DNA from 2 places in the Planococcus sp. 11815 genome. Region 1 is predicted to be linked to the other one. Evidence: riboswitches for the same ligand, from Rfam matches in the RefSeq annotation. Region 1 holds a riboswitch; the other holds the start of a gene.
The links. A riboswitch is a leader RNA that binds a small molecule or an ion and turns the genes downstream of it on or off. The one in region 1 is predicted to bind preQ1.

Region 2: another riboswitch for preQ1. It lies ahead of queC (7-cyano-7-deazaguanine synthase QueC); the one in region 1 lies ahead of queF (preQ(1) synthase).

The regions. Positions count from the first base shown of each region.
Region 1 covers NZ_CP096991.1:273,053-277,267, reverse strand. Annotated here, with positions in the region: gene M1Q06_RS01510 (phosphotransferase family protein) at 1-128, opposite strand, end outside; gene M1Q06_RS01505 (cytochrome P450) at 325-1,653, shown strand; PreQ1 riboswitch class I at 2,358-2,405, shown strand; gene queF (preQ(1) synthase) at 2,502-2,996, shown strand; gene M1Q06_RS01495 (queuosine precursor transporter) at 3,009-3,638, shown strand; gene M1Q06_RS01490 (endonuclease/exonuclease/phosphatase family protein) at 3,695-4,215, opposite strand, start outside.
Region 2 covers NZ_CP096991.1:1,314,564-1,318,778, reverse strand. Annotated here, with positions in the region: gene ald (alanine dehydrogenase) at 1-236, opposite strand, end outside; gene M1Q06_RS06765 (universal stress protein) at 524-1,024, shown strand; gene M1Q06_RS06760 (NADP-dependent oxidoreductase) at 1,075-2,013, opposite strand; PreQ1 riboswitch class I at 2,119-2,162, shown strand; gene queC (7-cyano-7-deazaguanine synthase QueC) at 2,171-2,833, shown strand; gene queD (6-carboxytetrahydropterin synthase QueD) at 2,830-3,252, shown strand; gene queE (7-carboxy-7-deazaguanine synthase QueE) at 3,249-3,956, shown strand; gene M1Q06_RS06740 (zinc ribbon domain-containing protein YjdM) at 4,036-4,215, opposite strand, start outside.

The sequences.
Region 1 (4,215 bases):
CGAATTTCATAAAGCAGTGAAGAAGTCCCGCCTTCTAAGGGAATAGCTTCTTCCAATGCAGCTCCTGGCCATTTCGACTCGACCCATTCGAGTGCCTGGCGGGATAAGCCGCCGAATCCATTTGTCATCCTTGCCGCTCCTTTCAGCCTATCTTTTGTTTTAAGTGTACCATGAAAAAACGCCTACTCCAGCTTTTTGATAGGCGCTACCCTGAAATTCCGGAAGCGTTTACCGAGGCCCCAGAAGGGTATGGTTTCCTACAATGAATTTTCAACTTAACAGGTGAATCACCTGCATTGAACATACTGAAGGAGCTGACGTTACATGAAAGTGAAGCACCCGATCCCGAAAGCAAAAGAATTGGACAATACCCTATCTCTTCTTGGAGAAGGATTTGATTTCCTGCCCGGCCGCCGCAAAGAGCTGGGTTCGGATATTTTTGAAACCCGCCTGCTCGGGAAAAAGGTAGTTTGCATGGCCGGCGAAGAAGCGGCTGAACTGTTCTACAATAATGATTATTTTAAGCGCAGTGGCGCAGCGCCGCTTCCGCTTGAGCAAACGCTATTCGGGCGAGGTGCGGTCCACGGCCGCGACGGCGAAGACCATCACCAGCAAAAGCGCATGTTCCTGTCGATGATGACACCTGAGCGTTTGGAAGATGCCAAACGCATGATGATCCAAGAACTTGATGCCAAGGCCGAACAATGGGAGCAGATGGACGAAGTCGTCTTATTGGATGAAATTGAAGAAATCTTCACGCGCTCCATGATCCACTGGGCCGGACTGCCGATGAAAGAAAGCGAAGTCAAGCAGCGCACATGGGAGCTCGTAACGATGGTCGATTCATTCGGCCTTACTGAAGGGCGCTACCTTGAAGGCATGAAAGCACGCAATGCGCACGAAGACTGGCTGAAGAAAATCATCAAGCAAATCCGTAAAGGCGAATACAATCCGCCGGCCTATACGGCAGCATATATCGTCGCCCATCACCGGACACCGAACGGCAAACTGCTCGACCTCGAGACGGCAGCTGTCGATTTGAACAATGCCTACCGACCGATGATCGCCACCGCTTACTTTATTGTCTTCGGCGTCATGGCGATGCACGAAAACCCGGTCACGCGTGGAAAACTCCAGGCAGACGAAAACAATTATAGCCACAATTTCGCCCAGGAAGTACGCCGTTATTATCCGTTCGCACCAGTCATGGCAGCGATCGCCAAGAAGGATTTCAACTGGAACGGCGTCCACTTCAAAAAAGACATGCGCGTCATTCTGGACCTTTACGGCACGAACCATCACCCGGATTCCTGGGACAATCCCGACGAGTTCATCCCGGAACGCTTCAGCACATGGGACGGCAGCCCGTTCTCCTTTGTACCCCAAGGCGGCGGCGACCACCATACTGGACACCGCTGTGCGGGGGAATGGATGACGGTCATGTATATGCAGTCAATCTTTAAATATTTTGCGGAGAACTTGAAATACAGCGTGCCTGAACAAGACTTGTCCTACGACATGTCCCGCATGCCAACTATGCCAAAAAGCCGCTTGATCTTGAAAGACCTCCAAAAACTGAAAAACCGCCCAGACAATGTGTTCTATCACGAACAGAAGAACACAACTGTTCAATCAGGGTGCCCATTCCATTAATAATGAAAGGCTAGAGATTCTTTCTCTAGCTTTTTTTATTTCTGGAAAAGAAGATAGTCAGGGTTTGCTTGTGGAATCATTCCTGTTCATTAGTTGAGCTTCATGTTGGTATTCGCCGCCCTGCTTTGGGTTGGCCTTTGGCAGTAAGCCAAGAAGAACACTTGTCTTACTGCGTCGGCTCACCCGTGGCGCTGGGCGGCTTAGAAATTTCAAAGTGTGGAGCATGATTAGATAGATCTGCTTCTATAATCAGTTGCCGGCTAGTGGGGGAATCACTTCCTGAGATGTGGCGTCTGACACATTGGCGCTACAGTCTAAAATGTTGTGGGTAGGGTCGCTTCTCGACACTAAAGATGAGTCTAGTTAAAAATATGAAGCATCTCAGCATTTCCTATCGAATGGACAGAAGAAATTCCCTTCCTTTCTATAACTAGAGACGGAGTGGAAGGGGGGCTGACTCCTGAGGGATCGCGCGGGCTGGCGAGACAAATGTGCGGCGCTCTCTGCCGCACATTGGCTCAACACCCGCCCCTCGGAAAGCAGCCCCCCTGAAACGAAGTCGAGAAGCGGAAGCTTTTCTACTCACTCCTTCATATATTTAAATGTATGACCCGCAACTTGAAGATGCTATTCCCTAACAAACCAACAATTGACAGAACCGCCCCTATCTTATACGATAAGGCAGGAAATTAAATAGCCCGGCAACGGGAGAGGTTCATAGCATTCCACCCTCTATAAAAAACTATGGATTTTGAAATCAAGCCGAATCCACATGCGATTCGGCTTTTCGTTTGTCCGAATTTTTTATAGCTCTCCCCCAGCCGGCCGAATATAAGGAGGCCACTCACATGGCAGGAAGAAATGAAGAAACACTCGAGCATTTGTCTTTGCTCGGCAACCAGAACACGCGCTATAAATTCGAATACGACCCAGGCATTCTAGAAGCGATCGACAATCTCCACACGCGCGATTACTTCGTTAAATTCAATTGCCCGGAGTTCACTTCGCTGTGCCCGCAAACCGGCCAGCCCGATTTCGCGACGATTTACTTGAGCTTCATTCCAGACAAGAAACTCGTCGAAAGCAAAGCCTTGAAGCTGTATTTGTTCAGCTTCCGCAACCACGGCGATTTCCATGAAGATGTCGTCAACATCATCATGAACGACTTGATCGAGCTGCTCGACCCACGTTATATCGAAGTATGGGGCAAATTCACCCCGCGCGGCGGCTTGTCGATCGACCCGTACACGAACTATGGCAAGCCTGGCACGAAATACGAAGAAATGGCGACGTACCGGATGATGAACCACGACATGAATCCGGAAACGATCACCAACCGATAAGGAGAACCGCTCATGCTACTTTATTTGAACGGTGCGTTCGTCGGCCTTCTCATCCTGTCGAATATTTTGGCCGTGAAGTTATTTGCCATCAGTGAATGGGCGGTGCTGCCGGCTGCAGTTATCGTCTACGTCTTTACGTTCCCGATCACTGACACAATCGCGGAAGTGTACGGCAAAGAAGCCGCGCGCCAAACGGTCATGGCTGGGTTTATCACACAACTCGCAGCCCTGGCATTCATCTTTGCGGCCATTCATTTGCCCTCTGCGCCATTTTTTGCGGATCAGGCAGCTTTTGAATCGATCTTCTCGGCCGGCTTCCGGGTAACGCTCGCAAGCTTGGTATCTTATTTCATCAGCCAAAACTTGGACGTCACGATTTTCCATAAATTAAAAGCACGTAACGGCGAATCGAAGTTGTGGCTGCGCAATAATGCCTCGACGATGGTCAGCCAATTGGTCGATACAACAATCTTCATCACCATCGCTTTTTATGGGACGATGCCGCTGTCGGCGTTGTCTGCCATGATTTTGACGCAGTATTTATTCAAATGGGTCGTCGCAGCAGCGGACACGCCGCTTGTCTATCTGCTCGTCAAACTCGCGCGCCGTTCCAAGACAGCCACTCAAAAAAGCTTCGCGTAATCGATCCATGCATAAAAAAGCCGCCGGCAGTTAAACATTGCCGGCGGCTTTTGTGTTTAAATTTTTTGTTTGGCTGGTTGGGCTGCAGGTACGATGATCGCAGCCGAGTCATGTTTCTGTGTCCAGACGAGCTCTGCAGTGATCGGCAAATGATCCGATACAGCCGTTTCGATTTTTTCTGCATCCCGCACGTCAAAGCCGCGGTCGGCAAAAATATAGTCGATGCGCGTCATCGGCTTGAACGATTCGCCAGTTTCATGATTTTCATAAGGAGATGGGTACGTGTAGGCGTCGCCGCGCTTCACTTTCAAGAAGACATCTGTCATGGTCTGATGAAGATGCGCCAAATGACGATGGGTCGGCGGTGCATTGAAATCACCCGCGATGATTTTCGGGAAATGACTCTTGCCGGCAATCTCCAATATTTCCGCAATACTCATTTCAAGCTCTTCATCTTTCAACGCTAAATGGGCATTCAACACTTTGAGGTAAGTGCCTCCGACTTCAATTACTGTCTCGAGAACGCCTCGCTGCTCATTATTGTAGATGTCGGTTACGACTTGCGTCAAAAAATGGT
Region 2 (4,215 bases), 1.0 Mb from region 1:
CTAGCTACCGGCTCTTTTACTTTCATGACCATATCCTGCGCCCACGCCTGGTCAGCATCGGCGACGATTACTGCGCCGGCTGCTTCATAATCGGCATCCGTAAAGCCCGATCCGAGCCCTGCACCGGATTGGATGAAAACTTCATGGCCGAAAAGTGCCAAGTTCACTACTCCCGCCGGTGTCATTGCCACACGGTTTTCATTGTTCTTAACTTCTGTAGGTACCCCGATACGCATTACAAAACCCTCCATTATATTGTGTCTGAAATAATAAAATGAACCAAACTATCAGTATTTGAAACCACATCCATTCTAACAGATTCTGTTTGATATTGCTCCATTAATTTGTCTTTTCAAAAGATAATTTTTAATCCGTCAAAACGCGGCATAGTCCCGTTTGTCAGAAGAAGGAAAGATATTTCGAAATAGTGAATAAAAAATAAATCGATAAATTTCATTCTTAAAGAAGGAACAATTTGCCTATGCCTCGAAAGTTACAGTATAGACAAAGGAGGAATGTACAGATGACATTAAAGTATAATCAAATCATGGTAGCGGTCGACGGATCGAAAGAAGCGGAATGGGCTTTCAAAAAGTCCATCGGGATCGCCACAAGAAACCACGCGACGCTGAATCTGGTAAACGTGATCGATACGCGTTCATTCGCCGCAATCGAAGCATATGACCGTTCGATCGCTGACCGTGCCCAGAAATTCGCTGAAGACTTGCTTGGGGATTATAAAAAAGAAGCCGAAGCCGGCGGTGTTGAGAAAGTCAATATCGTGGTCGATTACGGTTCCCCTAAGACAATGATTCCCCGTGAATTGGCTGAACGAGTCGAAGCCGACTTGATCATCTGCGGCGCGACCGGTTTGAATGCAGTCGAACGTTTCCTCATCGGCAGTGTATCAGAACATATCGTCCGCTCCTCTAAATGCGACGTGCTTGTCGTCCGTACAGACGAAGCACAAAGCGATGCACCAGACGATTATTATTCGGAAGAACGTTCCGGAAAACCTGAATAACACAAGAAAAAGCACGCGGCCTCTATCCTAGCCGCGTGCTTTTTCTATGATCATTTCTTCACTTGAATGACGATTTTCCCTCTGGCATGATGGGATTCGCTTAATTCATGCGCTTCCCGTACGCCTTCTTCCGTCAACGGATAGATATGGCCGACTTCTGGCTTCACTTCGCCGCTGACAAACAAATCGCCCAATTTTTTCAATTGCTGGCCATTTGGCTCCAGCCAGAAACTGCTGACGTCAATGCCGAGTTTTTCCGCTTGTTCTTCATCAGGCTGTCCGGCTATGCTGACAAGCCTGCCGCCGCGCTTCAATACGCCGTAACTTTTTTCGAGCGTTTCGCCGCCCATTGTATCCAATACGAAATCAAAATTCTCCAGCACTTCCGAGAAATCCTCTTCGCGGTAGTCGATGACACGATTCGCGCCGAGAGACGTGACGAGTTCGTCATTTTTATCGCTTGCTGTTGTCGCTACATAACAGCCGATGCTGTTGGCGATTTGGATCGCCATGCTTCCGACGCCGCCAGCACCTGCATGGATCAGCACTTTATCGCCTTTCTTGATATGCCCAATCTCCACCAGGCATTGCCATGCAGTTAGCCCCGTCAATGGAATTGCTGCGCCTTCCTCAAAGCTCATGCTTTCAGGCATGCGAGCCAGCAGGTTTTCCTCTACCGGGACAAATTCAGCATACGTTCCTTGCCGCGTTGTGTCAGGACGCGCAAAAACCCGGTCGCCTGGATGATAGTGCTTGACCTCATCGCCTACTTCTTTGACGACTCCTGCAACATCCCATCCGAGAATGATCGGGAATTCCCATGGCAGCATTTCTTTCAAATAGCCTTCCCTCAGCTTCCAATCAATCGGGTTGACTGAAGTTGCATGAACTTCCACCAACACTTGATGCGCTGAAATAGCGGGCGTTTCCACTTCACGTTCTTTCAGTTGCTCTTTCCCTCCGTACTGGTCAATAACGATAGCTTTCATCTGCACCCACTCCTCCCTTTTACCACTTATATACCCTGACACCATTTTGCTACACCTGAAAAAGCACAGGAACTTGCCTAATTATGCTATTATGGTAACTGTTTCATAAAAGAGGTTCGCAAACTCCCTCTCTAAAAAACTAAGGAGCTGTATTGAAATGAAAAATGAAAAAGCAGTCGTTGTATTCAGCGGCGGGCAAGACAGCACCACTTGCCTCTTTTGGGCGCTGGAACAATTCAGCGAAGTGCTCGCCGTCACTTTCGATTACGGCCAGCGCCACTCGCAGGAAATCGACCATGCAAAACGCATTGCAGAAACGCTCGGCGTAACATTGCAAGTGCTCGACATGGGGCTGGTCAATCAATTATCCGCCAATGCCTTGACGCGCGATTCGATTGAAGTCGAAGAGCAAAAGGACGGGCCGCCTTCCACATTCGTTCCCGGGCGCAATTTATTGTTCCTGTCTTTTGCGGCGATTTACGCCGATGCATTCGGCGCACGCCACCTCGTGACTGGTGTCAGCGAGACGGATTTCAGCGGTTATCCGGATTGCCGGGATACCTTTATCCGGTCGCTCAATGTCACGCTCAACTTATCGATGGATAAGCAATTCGTCATCCATACACCGCTCATGTGGCTCGACAAGGCAGGCGTCTGGGAACTGTCCGACGAGCTTGGCGCATTCGAATTCGTCCAGACCGAAACCTTGACCTGCTACCACGGCATTCCGGCAGCAGGCTGCGGCACTTGCCCGTCTTGCGTGCTGCGCAACCAAGGCTTGCAGACCTACCTTTCCAAAAAAGAAGGTGCGAAATCTTGATGCAGCAATTCTACCCTTCCGTTCAGCATCCCTATAGCTTTGAATTAAATAAAGACATGCATTTTTCCGCGGCGCATTATATCCCGGCCGATGAAGCCGGAAAATGCGCGAAAATGCATGGCCATACTTACCATTTAAATATCACGATTGCCGGCGACCACTTGAACAGCACCGGTTTTCTTATCGACTTCAAGCAATTAAAAGACTTGATCCATAAACGCTATGACCACAGTGTTTTGAATGACCACCCGGAATTCACAGAGACTTTCCCGACGACCGAGCAGCTCGCCCAACAAATACACAAGCTGATCCAAGACACGCTCGACCGCTCAGACAACCAGCCGAAATGCATCCAAGTCATCGTCCGGGAAACCCCGACAAGCTATGTCATTTACCGGCCAAAAGAGGTGTCTTCATGAAGATCCCTGTAATGGAAGTATTCGGCCCGACGATCCAAGGCGAAGGCATGGTCATGGGCCAGAAGACGATGTTCGTCCGGACCGCCGGCTGCGATTATTCCTGTTCGTGGTGCGATTCCAAATTCACTTGGGACGGCACCGGAAAAAGTACTGCGATGACCGCAGATGACATTGTCCGACAGCTCGAGGCGCTTGGTAAAGACGCCTTTTCTCACGTCACCATCTCCGGAGGCAACCCGGCACTTCATAAAGGCATCGCGGAACTGGTCGCATTATGCCAAGAAAAAGGTTGGCGCACAGCTGTCGAAACGCAAGGCAGCATCTGGCAGGACTGGCTCTTGGAAATCGATGAAGTCACCGTCTCCCCAAAGCCGCCGAGTTCTGGCATGATTCTGGACTATTCCCAGCTCGATGCGATGCTCGGCAGGCTATCGTCATCTCAAGCCAGCCTGAAAGTCGTCGTTTTCGATGAAGCGGATTTCTTTTTCGCGGAACAGCTCCACCTGCGCTATCCGTCATTCCCATTCTTTTTGCAAGTCGGCAATGACGACACGCAGACGACCGAAGATGAGAAACTGGTCCAGCATCTGCTTGGGCGCTATCAATGGCTAATCGACAGGCATTTGGTTTCCGCCCCTCTCAATGACGCAAAAGTGCTGCCGCAGCTCCATACATTGTTATGGGGCAATAAGCGTGGCGTATAAATTGCAATAACAAAACCGGCATTCCCCCAATAATCGGGGAATGCCGGTTTTTATGTTGATGCACTTAATACTTAAAGGATCAGGCTTTTTTCACAAACTGCGATTTCAACTGCATCGCGCCGAAGCCATCGATTTTGCAATCAATATTATGGTCTCCGTCCACAAGTCGGATGCTTTTGACTTTCGTGCCGATTTTCAAGGTATTCGAACTTCCTTTCACTTTCAAATCCTTGATGACTGTAACAGCGTCCCCGTCCTG